2 regions of the Streptomyces sp. NPDC044064 genome follow, and region 2 is predicted to be linked to the other one. Evidence: riboswitches for the same ligand, from Rfam matches in the RefSeq annotation. Region 2 holds a riboswitch; the other holds the start of a gene.

Region 1 (7,074 bases), on a different contig from region 2:
GGTAGCCGATCGGCAGGTGCTTCCAGTTGGGGGTCAGGGAGTCCTCGGCGTCCGGGCGGAACATCTGGCCGACGTTCCGGGCGTGGTTCTCGGAGGCGTAGAAGTCGACGTAGTCCGCGACCTCGAAGGGCAGGTGGAGGGTCACCGACGACAGGGGGTGGAACAGCGCTTCGATCGTGGACCGGTGCGAGGGCACGGTCACCCACGCCGTCAGCGCGCGCCGCACGTCCGACCATGCCGTGCGCCCGGCCGCCAGCAGGGGCGTGAGGGTGGGCTGCGCGAGCAGGGAGACGTACGGCGAGCCGAGGGCGGCGGCCGCGGCGCCCGCGTCGAGGACGTGGTCACCGAGCCGGACGCCGACCCTCCGCTCCGTGCTGCCGGAGGGCGAGAACACGCCATAGGGAAGGTTGTGCGGACCGAAGGGGTCGCCCTCGGGGACGTCGAAGGGGGGCATGGGGTACTGCCTCGCTCTCATCCGGGCCATGCATGGCGGTGCGTTCCATGTGGTCGCGGCACACGTTACGGCCGAGTCGGGACCACATGGAACGCACCACCAGGCGTTGCTCGAAAGGTTGCTCGGACAGTGTCTAAAGAGTTCGCAATGTCCGAATAGCCCTTGTGGGAGGCGGCAATTCCGGCTTAGCGTCCTTTGGGGGACACGGACGGGTTGGGTCCGGTCCGTAGGGGGGACACGTGGGGGGACCCGTGGCCAGAAGCACCATCGGCGTGCCTTTCGAGGCGGACCGTGACGTGCCGGGACTGATCGTCAAATTCGGGGACTACCCGCTGCACCACGGCGGTGTCGGTGCGATCCGCAGCCTGGGCCGCCTCGGCGTCCCGATGTATGCGATCACCGAGGACGCCTACACGCCCGCGGCCGCCTCTCGCTATCTCGAGCGGGCGTTCGTGTGGCCGACGACCGGCGCCGAGGACCCGGGCCGGCTGGTCGAGGGCCTGCTGCGCATCGGCCGCCGGATCGGCCGTCCGACCGTCCTGGTCCCGACGGACGAGGAGGCCGCCGTCCTGATCGCCGAGCACCAGGACGATCTGGCCGGTCCCTTTCTCTTCCCGCGTGTCGACCCCGCGCTGCCGCGCCGGCTGGCCAGCAAACGTGGCCTGCACGAACTGTGCGCGGAACACGGCATCGCGAGCCCGGCCGCCGCGTTTCCGGAGGCGTACGACGAGGTCGTCGCCTTCGCCGACACATCCCGCTTCCCGGTGGTGGCCAAGAACCGCGAGGCGTTCGTGCGGCGCAGCCGGCCCGCCGTCAACGGCACCACGAGGATCGCCACCCGCGAGGGACTGCTCGCGCTCGCCCGGGACTGGGGCGAGCAGCCCGGCGTGATCCTGCAGGAGTACCTGCCGAGGGAGGAGGCCGAGGACTGGATCGTGCACGCCTGCTTCGACGCCGACGCCAACCCGCTCGCGCTCTTCACCGGCGTCAAGGTCCGCTCCTGGCCGCCGCACGCGGGCATGACGGCGAACGCCTACGTCGTCGACAACCCGGAACTCGCCGACCTCGCCGCGCGTTTCGTCAAACAGATCGGCTTCACCGGCATCATCGACCTCGACCTGCGCTTCGACCGGCGCGACGGACAGTACAAGCTCCTCGACTTCAACCCGCGCATGGGCGCCCAGTTCCGGCTCTTCGAGAACGAGTCGGGCGTGGACGTCGTACGCGCGATGCACCTGAACCTGACCGGCCGTGCCGTACCGGAGGGGGAACAGCGCGCCGGCCACCGTTTCGTCGTGGAGAACATCGACCTGCCCGCCCTCCTCGCCTACCGCCGCAGCGGCTACACGACGCCGCACGCGCCGGCGAAGGCGAGCGGGACGGAACTGGCCTGGCTCGCGGGTGACGACCCGATGCCGTTCCTCACGATGCTCGCCCGGTTCGTGCGCCCGGGCGCGAAGCACCTGTATCAGCTGTGGCGCACCAGCCGGCGCGGCAGCAGCACCACTCACACCACGAAGTAGGCAAGGCCACGAAAGTGGCGCACCGCGTCCTGGGGAGGGACTTCGTGATTCGACCGGTTGCAGTCATCGGTGCCGGGCCGTACGGCCTGTCCACCGCCGCCCATCTGCGGGCGCGCGGCATCCCCGTCCGCGTCTTCGGCGACCCCATGGTCAGCTGGCGCGACCACATGCCCGAGGGCATGCTCCTCAAGTCGACCCCCGCCGCCTCCAGCCTCGACTGCCCGCAGCCCGGCCACACCCTCGCCGACTACTGCGACGCGGCCGGTGTCCGCCGGCTGGTGACCGACGAGGACATCGTCCCGGTGGAGACCTTCATCGCGTACGGCGAGTGGTTCCAGGAGAAGCTGCTGCCCGGCCTGGAGCAGGTCCGGGTCGTCTCCGTGGACCGCGACGAGAGCGGCGGGTTCGAACTCAAACTGGACTCGGGGGAGCTGTTCACCGCCCGCGTGGTCGTGGTCGCCACCGGGCTGTCCGGGCTGGCCCATCTCCCGGCGGAGCTGGCGGCAGCGGCGGCCGACGGTCCGGCGCTCACGGGCCCGGTCTCGCACAGCTCCCAGCACCACGACCTCACCCGCTTCGCCGGCAAGGAGCTGATCGTCGTCGGCGCCGGCCAGTCCGCACTGGAGACGGCCGCCCTCGCGGCCGAGGCCGGCGCCCAGGTGCGCGTGGTCTCGCGCGGCCGCGGCCGCGTCGCCTTCGGCGCCCCGCCCTGGGGCCAGCCCAGGCTGCGCCCCGAGTCGCCCTTCGGGCGTGCCTGGTCCCTGTGGGCGCTCAGCTACTACCCCCAGCCGTACCGCTTCCTGCCCGCCCGCACCCGCCACTACCTGGTCCGCCGGGTCCTCGGCCCGCTCGGCGCCTGGTGGCTGCGCGACCGCTTCGAGGGCAAGGTGCAGGTCGAGGAGGTCGAGCGGGTGGTGGGCGCCGAGGCCCCGGGCGGCAGTCCGGTCCTCACCGTGAGCACCCACGGCGGGCGCACCGAGCGGCTCTCGGCCGACCACGTCATCGCGGCCACCGGCTACCGCGTGAACATCACCGCGATGGACTTCCTCGGCCATGAGCTGCGCACCCGGCTGGCGGTGAGCCGCGGCGCGCCCAGGCTGGGACCCGGGTACGTCTCCTCCGTCCCGGGCCTGTACTTCACCGGCCTCCCGGCGGCGTCCTCGTACGGCCCGGTGATGCGGTTCGTGTGCGGCACGGAGTTCGCCTCGCCGCGTCTGGCCGGGCACCTGGCGGCGGCACACGGCTGAGCCGCGGAAGGCGCCGTTCCGCTCACCCGCGGGTCCGATCGCGTCAACTCCACCACCATCAGGGGTCCCGCAGGCGCCACTTGAGGCCGAGGAGCACACAAGTCCGGGAACTCCAGGGTGAGTCGGCGGGGCGTGGGATCCGTATTCTCTGATCATGGCCGCACCCCCCGCATACACACTGATCGCCACCGACCTGGACGGGACGCTGCTGCGCGGCGACGACACCGTCTCCGACCGGTCGCGCGCCGCGCTCGAGCGGGTGGCGCGGGCCGGTGCCCGGCACCTGGTGGTGACGGGCCGCCCGGCCCCCCGGGTGCGGCCCCTCCTGGAGGGCCTCGGCAGCACGGGACTCGCGGTGTGCGGGCAGGGCGCGCAGGTCTACGACGCCGGCACCGACCGTCTGCTGTGGTCGGTCCGGCTGGACCGGGAACTGGCCGAGACCGCGCTCGGCAAGATCGAGGCCGAGGTGGGGCAGGTCTACGCGGCCGTCGACCAGGACGGCGTGGACGGGCTCACCCTGATCGAACCGGGGTATCTGATGCCGCACCCGACCCTGCCCGCCGTGCGGGTCGGCCGCCGCGACGACCTGTGGTGCGAGCCCATCAGCAAGGTGCTGCTGCGCCACCACACGCTGTCCGACGACGAGTTGGCGGAGACCGCGCGCGCGGCGGTGGGCTCGCTGGCGACGGTCACGATGTCGGGGCCCGGGACCGTGGAGCTGCAGCCGTGCGGCGTCACCAAGGCGACGGGGCTTGCGCTGGCCGCCGAGTACCTGGGGATCGCCGCCGACCGGGCCCTCGCGTTCGGCGACATGCCCAACGACATCCCCATGTTCGACTGGGCCGGACGCGGTGTCGCCATGGCCAACGCCCATCCCGAACTCAAGGCCGTCGCCGATGAGATCACCACGTCGAACGAGGACGACGGCATCGCCGTCGTCCTCGAAAGACTGTTCCCGACCGACTGACCGGGCTAGCCGCAGGGCCCGCCGCGGGCGCCGGTCAGTAGGCGCCGAAGACGTTGTCGATCGACCCGTAACGCGCGGCCGCGTAGTTGCAGGCGGCCGTGATGTTCGCGACCGGGTCGTAGATGTCGAAGGACGTTCCGGCCACGTGGTACGTGTTGAACGTCGGGTCGATGACCTGGAGCAGGCCCTTGGACGGGATGCCCTTGGCCGCGTTGGAGTCCCAGAGGTTGATGGCCGCCGGGTTGCCCGACGACTCGCGGATGACGTTGCGGTGGATGCCGTTGTACGTCCCCGGGATGCCCTTCTGAGCCATGATCGCGAGCGACTCGCGGATCCAGCCGTCGAGGTTGTTCGGGTATCCGGCGAGCGTGGTGGGCGCCGTGCTGGCCGTGGGGGTGGCGGCGGAGGCGCCGGTCGCGCCGATGAGCGGGAGGGCGAGCACGGCGGCGCCGGTGCCGATGACGGCGAACTTGCGGACGAGGCGGTTGGTGCGGGTGCGGCGGGGCAGAGCGGCAGCAGACATGGGGACGTTCCTCTCCGTCGCCTGCGAGGTGAGCTGTCGGGTTCGGGCGGGGAGGTGCCCGGCCGTACCTCTGGGGGGAGGTACGGCTTCACCCCTAGCCGTCCCGGTGCGACGTGCGTCGTCCGGTCCGGCGGCTTACCTGGGTCCCCCGCTCCTGCCGTACGAAATGAGTTCGTCGATGGGTGGTGTCAGACGCGGCAGGATTCGGCGTTCGTCCGACTGGCCCGGAAGCTATGCGACAGCACATGTCCGGAACAAGTAGTGAATTCACCCAATGAGGCAGTTGACCTTGATCTATTCCCAATGGGGTACTTGATCCTTTGCGGTTGCCAACGCTCAACTGGCCGATGCGGCAAGGGGAGAACGCGGTGGCGGCCAATGGCTGATTCACGGACCCGCGTGACCCAACTCACGAAATGGCAAAGGGTATCAAATCAGACATGGGGGATTCGGGAGATTTGCCGAGTGTGGTGCAAAAGGAGTACTCCGCCCGCCGTGCGGTTCGCGACAAATCGGACGAGATCCTGTTAAGTCGTTGTGTACCAACACTTATCAGATGATCAAAAACATACCGGCCCTGATCCGATACCGCCCGGGCTGGACCGGTGGGCGCTATCGGTGATCGAAACAGGACCGGATACGCTGACTTGAGTGATGGCAACGACCTATCGACAAACCGTGTAATCGCCAGCAGACACCAGCAGACAGGAGACCCCTCGTGACCGTCGTCGGGCCGTTCGGGCTGAGCGTGCGGGACCAGGCTCTGGAAGCCGATGTCCAGGCCGGATTGGCGGCTGTCGAGGAAGGCTTGCTCGAAGCCACCAAGAGCGAGGTCCCGTTCATCACGGAGGCCGCGCAGCACCTCGTCCGGGCCGGCGGGAAGCGGTTCAGGCCGCTGCTCGTGATGCTCGCGGCGCAGTTCGGCGACCCGTACGCGCCGGGCGTCGTGCCGTCGGCCGTCGTCGTGGAGCTGACCCACCTGGCCACGCTGTACCACGACGACGTCATGGACGAGGCGTCCGTGCGGCGCGGCGTGGACAGCGCCAACACCCGCTGGGGCAACTCGGTCGCGGTCCTCACCGGCGACTTCCTCTTCGCCCGCGCCTCCCAGATCCTCGCCGACCTCGGCCCCGAGGCGGTCCGGGTCCAGGCCCTCGCGTTCGAGCGGCTGGTCACCGGGCAGATCCTGGAGACCGCGGGCCCCTCGGACGGCCGTGACCCGGTCGACCACTACCTGGACGTGCTCGGCGGCAAGACTGGCTCCCTGGTGGCCGTGTCGTGCCGGTTCGGCGCGATGATGTCCGGCGCCGACGAGACGGTCGTCGACGTGCTCACCCAGTACGGCGAACGGCTCGGGGTCGCCTTCCAGCTCGCGGACGACGTCCTGGACATCGCCTCCGACTCGCACGAGTCCGGCAAGACCCCGGGCACCGACCTGCGCGAGGGCATCCCGACGCTGCCCGTGCTCCGGCTGCGCGAGCGGGCCGCCCGCCTCGGCCTGGCCGAGGACATCGCGCTGTGCGAGCTGCTGGACTCCGACCTCAGCGACGACGCCCGGCACGCAGAGGCGCTGACCGCGCTGCGCGCGCACCCCGCGCTGGAGCAGGCCCGCCGGGACACCGTCCGCTACGCGGAGGAGGCGCGGGCGGCACTGGCCCCGCTGCCGGAGTGCGACGCCAAGGCGGCGCTGCTCGAGCTGTGCGACGCAGTGGTGCACCGGGCCGGCTAGCCGCCCGCACACCCGACCCGACGGCGGTGTCTCCCGCACGACCCCTACGGGTCGGGGGAGGCACCGCCCTCGTGTGTCATACCGCAGGCGTACACGGAGTTGGCTCCGTGGTCTGACGCTTCCTCACGGCCGATTTGGTCAGATGGAAACCACGGAAATCACCACTCCTCACCGATTCGGGTGAGAATGGCGGCTCAGGTGGACCAGTGTGGGGACAGCCGCCGCCGACGACGGAGGTAAGGCACAGATGGCACCGTACGAATCCGACGAGGCAACGGGCGCCGGACAGGGCGAGGACCTGCCCACCGGACGCCGCAAAGCCGCCCGGTACGTGGTCCCGGTCGCGGTGGTGGGGGTGGCGGCGGCCACGATCGGGCTGGTCCCGGCGCTCGCCGACTCCGGCTCGCCCGATCTGCCCAAGATCACCGCGCAGCAGCTCATCGAGAAGATCGCCAAGTCGGACGTGCAGCAGCTGTCCGGCACGGTGAAGGTCAGCACCGACCTCGGCCTGCCGAACCTCGGCGGCCTGGAGAGCAGCCTGGCGTCCGGGGCGGCCCGGGGCGGCGACGGCTCCTCCGCCGACCCGACGTCCAAGCTCACCGAGCTGGTCTCCGGCACGCACACCCTGCGC
Region 2 (7,074 bases):
CCGGATCGAGTTCGTACCGCAGTCGACGGCCGCGACACGCGAGAAGCCCTCGGCGACCGGCGGCCTGCCGGCGTAGAAGCCGCTGCGGACCTCGGCGGGGTCGAGGACCGCGCCCTCCTCGCCCGGGTGCTCGTCCGCCGGGTCGGGCGCCACGAGCGGCTGCACGCACGGCCCCTTGCGCCACCACTCCGGCAGCATGGCGATCGCCTCGTCGCCGAGCGGGTTCACGCCCGGGCCGGCGGCCAGCGAGTGGCCCACCAGCACGTGCAGGCACTTCACCCGGTCCGGCATGCCGCCCGCGCTCGGGAAGCCCTCCAGGACCTCGATCTCGTCCCGGCGCCGGATGTAGTCCTCGTGCGCGGCCCGGTACGCGGCGGCCAGCTCGGGGTCGTTCTGCAGTCGCTCCGTCATCTCCTTCATGACGCCGTCCGCCTCCAGCGTGCCGATCGCCGAGGCGGCGCGCGGGCACGTCAGGTAGTACGTCGTCGGGAAGGGCGTGCCGTCCGGCAGCCGCGGGGCGGTCTCCACGACGTCCGGCTGCCCGCACGGGCACCGGTGCGCGATCGCCCTCAGCCCGCGCGGCGGACGCCCGAGCTGCTGCTTGAAGGCCTCGACGTCCGCGTCGGTCGGCTCGGTACGCGGAGTGGGCGGCGGAGGCGTTTCCATGACTGTGTTCAGCTGTCTTTCTGTCGGTTCACTGGTCGGAGGCGTCGGACTTGTCGACCCCGTCCCAGACGTTCGCGTACCAGGGCCGGTGGGCGGCCCCGAGGTCGGCGCGGGCCTGCTTGGCCGCACCCGGGTCGATCACGACGTACCCGGTCTCACCGGGCATCACATAGTGCAGCCGGCGCCGGATCTGCTGCTCGGCATAGGCGTCGTCCTGCCAGCGCGCCTTGAGGTCGCGCAGCTGTTCCACCCGTTTGCGGGCCTGTTCCTGCTGCCGCTGCTGGTCGGCGATCTCGGCGCGCTGGGAGACGTACTGCCGCATCGGATAGGCGAGCGCGACGATCAGCGAGCACAGCACGAGCGCGAGCAGCGCCGCGCGGCCGGTGAGGCGGGAGCGGCGAGCCTGCCGCTTGGTCTGGGAGCGGTAGACGCGGGCCGCCGTCTGCTCGCCGAGCAGCTTGAGCCTGGTCGCGGTGGAGAACCGGTCCCGGTCCTTCACGGCCATGTCCCCGCCTCCCCTTCACACGTGCGTACGTCCCCGCACACGGTACGGGACCGGGTACGGGGACGTACGTACGACTGGCTAAGGCTTAGCCCGAGATGGGTCAGCCCTTGAAACGGGGGAAGGCCGAGCGGCCCGCGTAGACCGCGGCGTCGTCGAGGATCTCCTCGATGCGCAGCAGCTGGTTGTACTTGGCGACGCGCTCGGAGCGGGCCGGGGCGCCGGTCTTGATCTGGCCGCAGTTGGTGGCGACGGCCAGGTCGGCGATGGTGACGTCCTCGGTCTCGCCGGAGCGGTGGGACATCATGCACTTGAAGCCGTTGCGCTGGGCCAGCTCGACGGCGTCCAGGGTCTCGGTCAGCGAACCGATCTGGTTCACCTTCACGAGCAGGGCGTTGGCGGTGCCCTCCTCGATGCCGCGGGCCAGGCGCTCCGGGTTGGTGACGAACAGGTCGTCGCCGACCAGCTGGACCTTGTCGCCGAGCTTGTCGGTGATGACCTTCCAGCCGGCCCAGTCGTCCTCGAACAGCGGGTCCTCGATGGAGACGAGCGGGTAGGCCGCCACGAGCTCCTCGTAGTACTCCGTCATCTCGGCGGCCGAGCGGGACTTGCCCTCGAACTCGTACTTGCCGTCCTTGTAGAACTCGGACGCGGCGACGTCGAGCGCGAGCGCGATCTGCTCACCGGGGATGTAGCCGGCCTGCTTGATGGCCTCGAGGATGAGGTCGAGGGCCTCGCGGTTGGAGCCGAGGTTCGGGGCGAAGCCGCCCTCGTCGCCGAGACCGGTGGACAGGCCCTTGCCCTTCAGGACCTTCTTGAGGGTGTGGTAGACCTCGGTGCCCCAGCGCAGGGCCTCGGAGAAGGACTCCGCGCCGATCGGGGCGATCATGAACTCCTGGATGTCCACGTTGGAGTCGGCGTGCGAGCCGCCGTTCAGGATGTTCATCATCGGCACCGGCAGCAGGTGCGCGTTCGGGCCGCCCAGGTAGCGGAAGAGCGGGAGGTCGCTGGCCTCGGAGGCGGCGTGGGCCACGGCGAGGGAGACGCCGAGGATGGCGTTGGCGCCGAGGGAGCCCTTGTTGTCGGTGGCGTCCAGGTCGAACATGGCCTGGTCGATCAGGCGCTGCTCGGTGGCGTCGTAGCCGACCAGCTCCGGGCCGATCTGCTCGATGACGGCGAGGACGGCCTTCTCGACACCCTTGCCCTGGTAGCGGTTCGGGTCACCGTCGCGCAGCTCGATGGCTTCGAAGGCACCGGTGGAGGCGCCGGACGGGACGGCGGCACGACCCGTGCTGCCGTCGTCGAGGCCGACCTCGACCTCGACCGTGGGGTTGCCTCGGGAGTCCAGGATTTCCCGGGCTACGACGACGTCGATGGACGGCACGAGCATCTCCTTCGTGGATGTGACGCTGGTTGTGCGGGGCTTGTGTGCCTTGCGCCTAGAGCCTAACCGTCCCGGGGGCTTCGGCCACCGACCGACCGTCCCGTGGACAGGTAGGAACAGGGAGACCGTACCTATTGTTCAGGCTCGGAACAAAGAGGCCTGTGGATGAGGCCCGGCCGAAGAGTGGGAAACGGGCGGGAAGACGGAGAGGAATCGGGGCGGGGAGCAGGCTGGGGACACAAACAACCCCGCCCCGGCGCGTACGGGGGAAAACGCGCCGGGGCGGGGAGCCCGTGGGGACGGGGGGATGCCCCTCACGAGGCCTTCAGATTGGGGGCAGGCCTTGTGAGAGCACTGTGGTTCCGGTGGGAGCCAGGTGTCACTTCAGGTGCAGCTGCTGGCCCGGGTAGATGAGGTTCGCGTCCTGGACGATGTCCTTGTTCAGCTCGAACAGCTTCTTCCAGCCGCCCTTGACCTTGTGCTTCTCGGCGATCGTGCTGAGGGTGTCGCCCTTGGCCACCTTGTACTCGCCGTCGCCCTTCTTGACCTTCTTGCCGGTCGGGGTGGTGACGGTCTGGCTCGCGGCCGGACGCTCGGCGGAGCGGGAGGCGGCCTGCGGCTCGGCGGCGCGGGTGGTGGTCGTGGTGGTCTTCGAGGAGCTGCCGCTCGACGGGGCCGCCGCGGTACCGCTGTACGGGGTGCTCGACAGGCCCGTGCCGCAGACCGGCCAGGCACCCTTGCCCTGGGAGGCGAGGACCTTCTCGGCGACGGTGATCTGCTGCTGCTTGGTGGCCAGGTCGGCGCGGGCGGCGTAGGCCGTGCCGCCGTAGGCGGCCCAGGTGGAGGCGGAGAACTGCACGCCGCCGTAGTAGCCGTTGCCGGTGTTGATCGACCAGTTGCCGCCGGACTCGCACTGGGCGACCGCGTCCCACTCGGAGGCGGTGGCGGCGGAGGCGTTGCCGGCCGCCATCAGCGGGGCGGCGACGACGGCGCCGGTGACACCGGCGAGCGCGATGGCACGGGTGGCCTTGAACGGACGACGGTGCTTGCCCTTGCCGGAAAACAGCATGGATCGATCCCCTCACCGACGCCTGCGAGGTGAGCTGTCGGATTCGGGCCGGTTGAGTTGCCCGGCCGCGACCCTCACGGGACGCGGCTTCACCCCAAGCCAGTGCCGGCATCAACTGCCGTTCCTGGCGCTTACCTTGGGTCCCCCGCTCCTGCCTACGGCGCATGACGCGACGACTGTTCCCGGGCGACCGCTGGCAGGACTCGGCGTTGCGGATGCCGGGGCTCGTGGTGACGAGCGGCCTTGACCGTAGACAGGCGATCGGCGGAATTTCAAAGACGATCAGGGCTTCTGAGACTCATCCCACACTTTCACCAAAACGGACATTAGTGAGCGAAGCGGGGCGTCAACTCCCGCTACTCGTCGCCCTTTTCGGTACCGACTTTCAGGGTCTGACCGGCACTGATGTGGTTCGGGTCGGCGCCGATGGCCTTCTTGTTCTCGGCGTAGAGCGCGTGCCATCCGCCGTCGAGGTCAAGGGAGTCGGCGATGGAGACGAGGGTGTCGCCCTCGTGGACGACGTAGGTGCCCGCCTCTCGGCCGGCGTGACGGCCCGACGGGGCGTCATTCTGTCCGTTTGCCGCACTTTCATCCGCACTGCCACCGCGGTGGCGCCCGCCACTGCCGAGGGCGCCGGTGTCGACCAGGCTCCAAGAGCTGCTGGTCTGCCACGAATTGTCCGAGTCCTCCGTTGCGGGATCCGTGGTGACGGACTCGCCATCCTGAGCCTGCCCCGACCCGGGCGATGCGGATTTGTCGGACTTGGGGGTGTCTGCACCCTTGCTGGAACCCTTGGAGTCGGCACCCTTGTCGGCACTCGGGGACGGCTTGCCCTTCGCATCCGAGGAGGAGTCGGACGAGGGTGACGAGGAGGGCGAATCCGGCAGTCCGGACGAGTCGGAATTCTCGTCGGAGTCGGAGTTGTCGTCCGAGCTGGACGAGTCCGAGGACTTGGAGGAGTCACCGGAGTGACCGGAGCCCGAGTCGGAGCCCGAGACGCCCGTGTCGACGTCCACGGAGCCGGACTTCGAGGTCATGCCGGAGAGCAGGGCGCAGGTGGCCCAGGGAGTGGTGCCCTGGTCGGCGAGAATCTTCTCGGCGACGGCGATCTGCTGCGAACGGCTGGCCTGGTCGGCGCTGAAGGCGTACGTCGTGCCGCCGTACTTGTCCCAGTCGTCCTGGGATATCTGCAGGCCGCCGTAGTAGCCGTTGCCGGTGTCGGCGCTCCAGGAGCCGCCGCTCTCGCACTCGGCCACCTTGTCCCACGTGGTGCCGTCGGCCGCGTTGGCGCTGGCCGCGCCGAGGAGCGGGATGGCGATGGCGGAGCCGGTCACGCCGGCCGCGACGAGGAGGGCCGGAGCCTGACGGGGGCGACGGTGACGACCGTTCCCGGAGAGCATGCGGAAGCCTTTCGTGCGACAGCGGGGCCGGCGTGGCCGATGGAACTCGGGGGCCACGCTGATGAGTGAACGTATAGGCAGACGATCACTTGTCACAAGTTAATGCCGCGCAGATCACGTGAAGATCACAGAAGAGAGTGCCTGTCATGTTCGACCGGGCGAACCTCTGCCCGCGTCCGGCCCGTTCGAGCCGCACTCAGGGAACGGGCGTGAACTCCACGGGGAGGGTGCGCAGGCCCCGCATGATGAGCCCGCCGCGCCAGCGCAGCTCGGCCGGGTCCGCCCCGAGCCGCAGGTCGGGCAGGCGGGTGAGGAGGGTGCCGAGCGCGTTCTGGCCCTCCAGACGGGCGAGCGGGGCGCCGAGGCAGTAGTGGATGCCGTGGCCGTACCCGAGGTGCTGGTTGTCCCGGCGGGACAGGTCCAGGACGTCCGGGTCGGCGAACCGCTCCGGATCCCGGTCGGCGGCGGCGAGTACGACGAGCACCGGGTCCCCGGCGGCGATGTCCTGCCCGCCGATGGTGAGCGGCCGGGTGGCGAACCGCCAGGTGGCCAGCTCCACCGGGCCGTCGTAGCGCAGGAGTTCCTCGACCCCGGTCTCCAGGAGGTCCCTCTCCCCGGCGGCCAGGGACCGCTGCAGGCGGTGGCGCTGCTCGGGGTGGGTGAGCAGGGCGTAGGTGCCGTTGCCGATCAGGTTCACGGTCGTCTCGAACCCGGCGAACAGCAGGATGAAGGCCATCGCGGCGGCCTCGTTCTCGGTGAGGTGCTCACCGTGGTCGGAGGCGCGGATGAGGCCGGAGATCAGGTCCTCGCCCGGGGTCGGCTCGGCGGGCAGCGCCTCGCGCTTGCGGTGGATGAGTTCGGCGAGATAGCCGCGCATCTTCTTGACGGACCGTGCGACCCCGCCCCGCGGCCCTCCCCCGTGCCGGATCATCATTCCCGCCCAGTCCCGGAAGTCGTCCTGGTCCTCGCGCGGGACGCCGAGCAGGTCGCAGATGGCGTAGATGGGGAGCGGGAAAGCGAACTCGTGGATGAGGTCGGCCGAGCCCCGCTCGGCGAACTGGTCGATGAGGTGGTCGGTCAGCTCCTGCACCCGGGGCGCGAACTCGGCGACCCTGCGGGGCGTGAACGCCTTGCTGACCAGCCGGCGCAGGCGGGTGTGGTCCGGCGGGTCGATGTTCAGCAGGTGCGTCATCAGCTCGGCCTTGCGCTCGCCGGGGATACCGGTCTTCCCCTTCGCGTGCGCGGGCTCGTCGTGATGCGCCGGGTTCTTGCTCAGCCGCTGGTCGGCGAGAGCCTGCTTGGCATCGGCGTACCGCGTGACCAGCCAGGCCTCGACCCCGCTGGGCAGCCGGGTCCGGTGCACGGGGGCGTGCTCGCGGAGCCAGGCGTAGGCGGGATAGGGATCGCTTGCGAACTCCCAGGTGAAGAGGTCGGGGGCCGTCGGGGGGTGGGGGTGGCTGGGCTGGCTGGTCACTCCTTGACGGTATCCGGCTTCCCGGACGTCTGGCCGAGCGCCTTCAGGGCAGCGCAGTGGCCCAGGGCCGCGGCTTTGCGGTACCAGGCTTTCGCCCGGTCGGCGTTGCCGTCCGCTTCGAGGAGGAGGGCCAGCCGGTAGGCACCGTGGGCGTCGCCCCGCTCATAGCCCTGTTCGTAGTGGCGCAGGGCCTCACTCTCGCGTCCCTGCTTCTCCAGTACGACGCCGAGGTTCGTGTGGTCCCACGGGTAAAGAGTCGTTTCCATGGCCTCCACGAAGGACGCCTCGGCCTCCGCCACCGTCTGGGCCTTGCCGGTGATCATGTGCAGCAGGGCGGCCGCCCGCTCGTCCCCCGTGTCGGCCGCGCGGCTCAGGAAGACCTGGGCCGCCTCTCCCTCACCCTGCAGCAGATGGTGCACACCCACGCTCCTGGCGGCCGGAGCGTGTCCATGGGACTCGGCGGTCACGTAGAGATCTCCCACCTCCTCGAGGTCTCCCCTGCCGAGCAGCAGATCACCGAGCTGGTGGGACGCCTCCGCATCATCGGCCTTCGCGGCCTTTCCCAACCACTGCTCGGCC

The links. Region 2 has a riboswitch for cyclic di-AMP ahead of AC07DS_RS13010 (transglycosylase family protein). Riboswitches for the same ligand answer to the same signal wherever they lie in the genome.
Region 1: another riboswitch for cyclic di-AMP. It lies ahead of AC07DS_RS24600 (transglycosylase SLT domain-containing protein); the one in region 2 lies ahead of AC07DS_RS13010 (transglycosylase family protein).

The regions. Positions count from the first base shown of each region.
Region 1 covers NZ_JBWKFN010000015.1:151,370-158,443, forward strand. Annotated here, with positions in the region: gene fahA (fumarylacetoacetase) at 1-454, opposite strand, end outside; gene AC07DS_RS24585 (carboxylate--amine ligase) at 727-1,977, shown strand; gene AC07DS_RS24590 (FAD-dependent oxidoreductase) at 2,022-3,224, shown strand; gene AC07DS_RS24595 (HAD family hydrolase) at 3,379-4,191, shown strand; gene AC07DS_RS24600 (transglycosylase SLT domain-containing protein) at 4,226-4,714, opposite strand; cyclic di-AMP (ydaO/yuaA leader) riboswitch at 4,718-4,902, opposite strand; gene AC07DS_RS24605 (polyprenyl synthetase family protein) at 5,433-6,443, shown strand; gene AC07DS_RS24610 (LolA family protein) at 6,691-7,074, shown strand, end outside.
Region 2 covers NZ_JBWKFN010000006.1:332,998-340,071, reverse strand. Annotated here, with positions in the region: gene AC07DS_RS13030 (Ppx/GppA phosphatase family protein) at 1-6, opposite strand, end outside; partial or broken gene AC07DS_RS13025 (DUF501 domain-containing protein) at 265-666, opposite strand; gene AC07DS_RS13020 (FtsB family cell division protein) at 695-1,171, opposite strand; gene eno (phosphopyruvate hydratase) at 1,272-2,558, opposite strand; gene AC07DS_RS13010 (transglycosylase family protein) at 2,932-3,621, opposite strand; cyclic di-AMP (ydaO/yuaA leader) riboswitch at 3,626-3,794, opposite strand; gene AC07DS_RS13005 (transglycosylase family protein) at 3,978-5,021, opposite strand; gene AC07DS_RS13000 (cytochrome P450 family protein) at 5,218-6,495, opposite strand; gene AC07DS_RS12995 (tetratricopeptide repeat protein) at 6,492-7,074, opposite strand, start outside.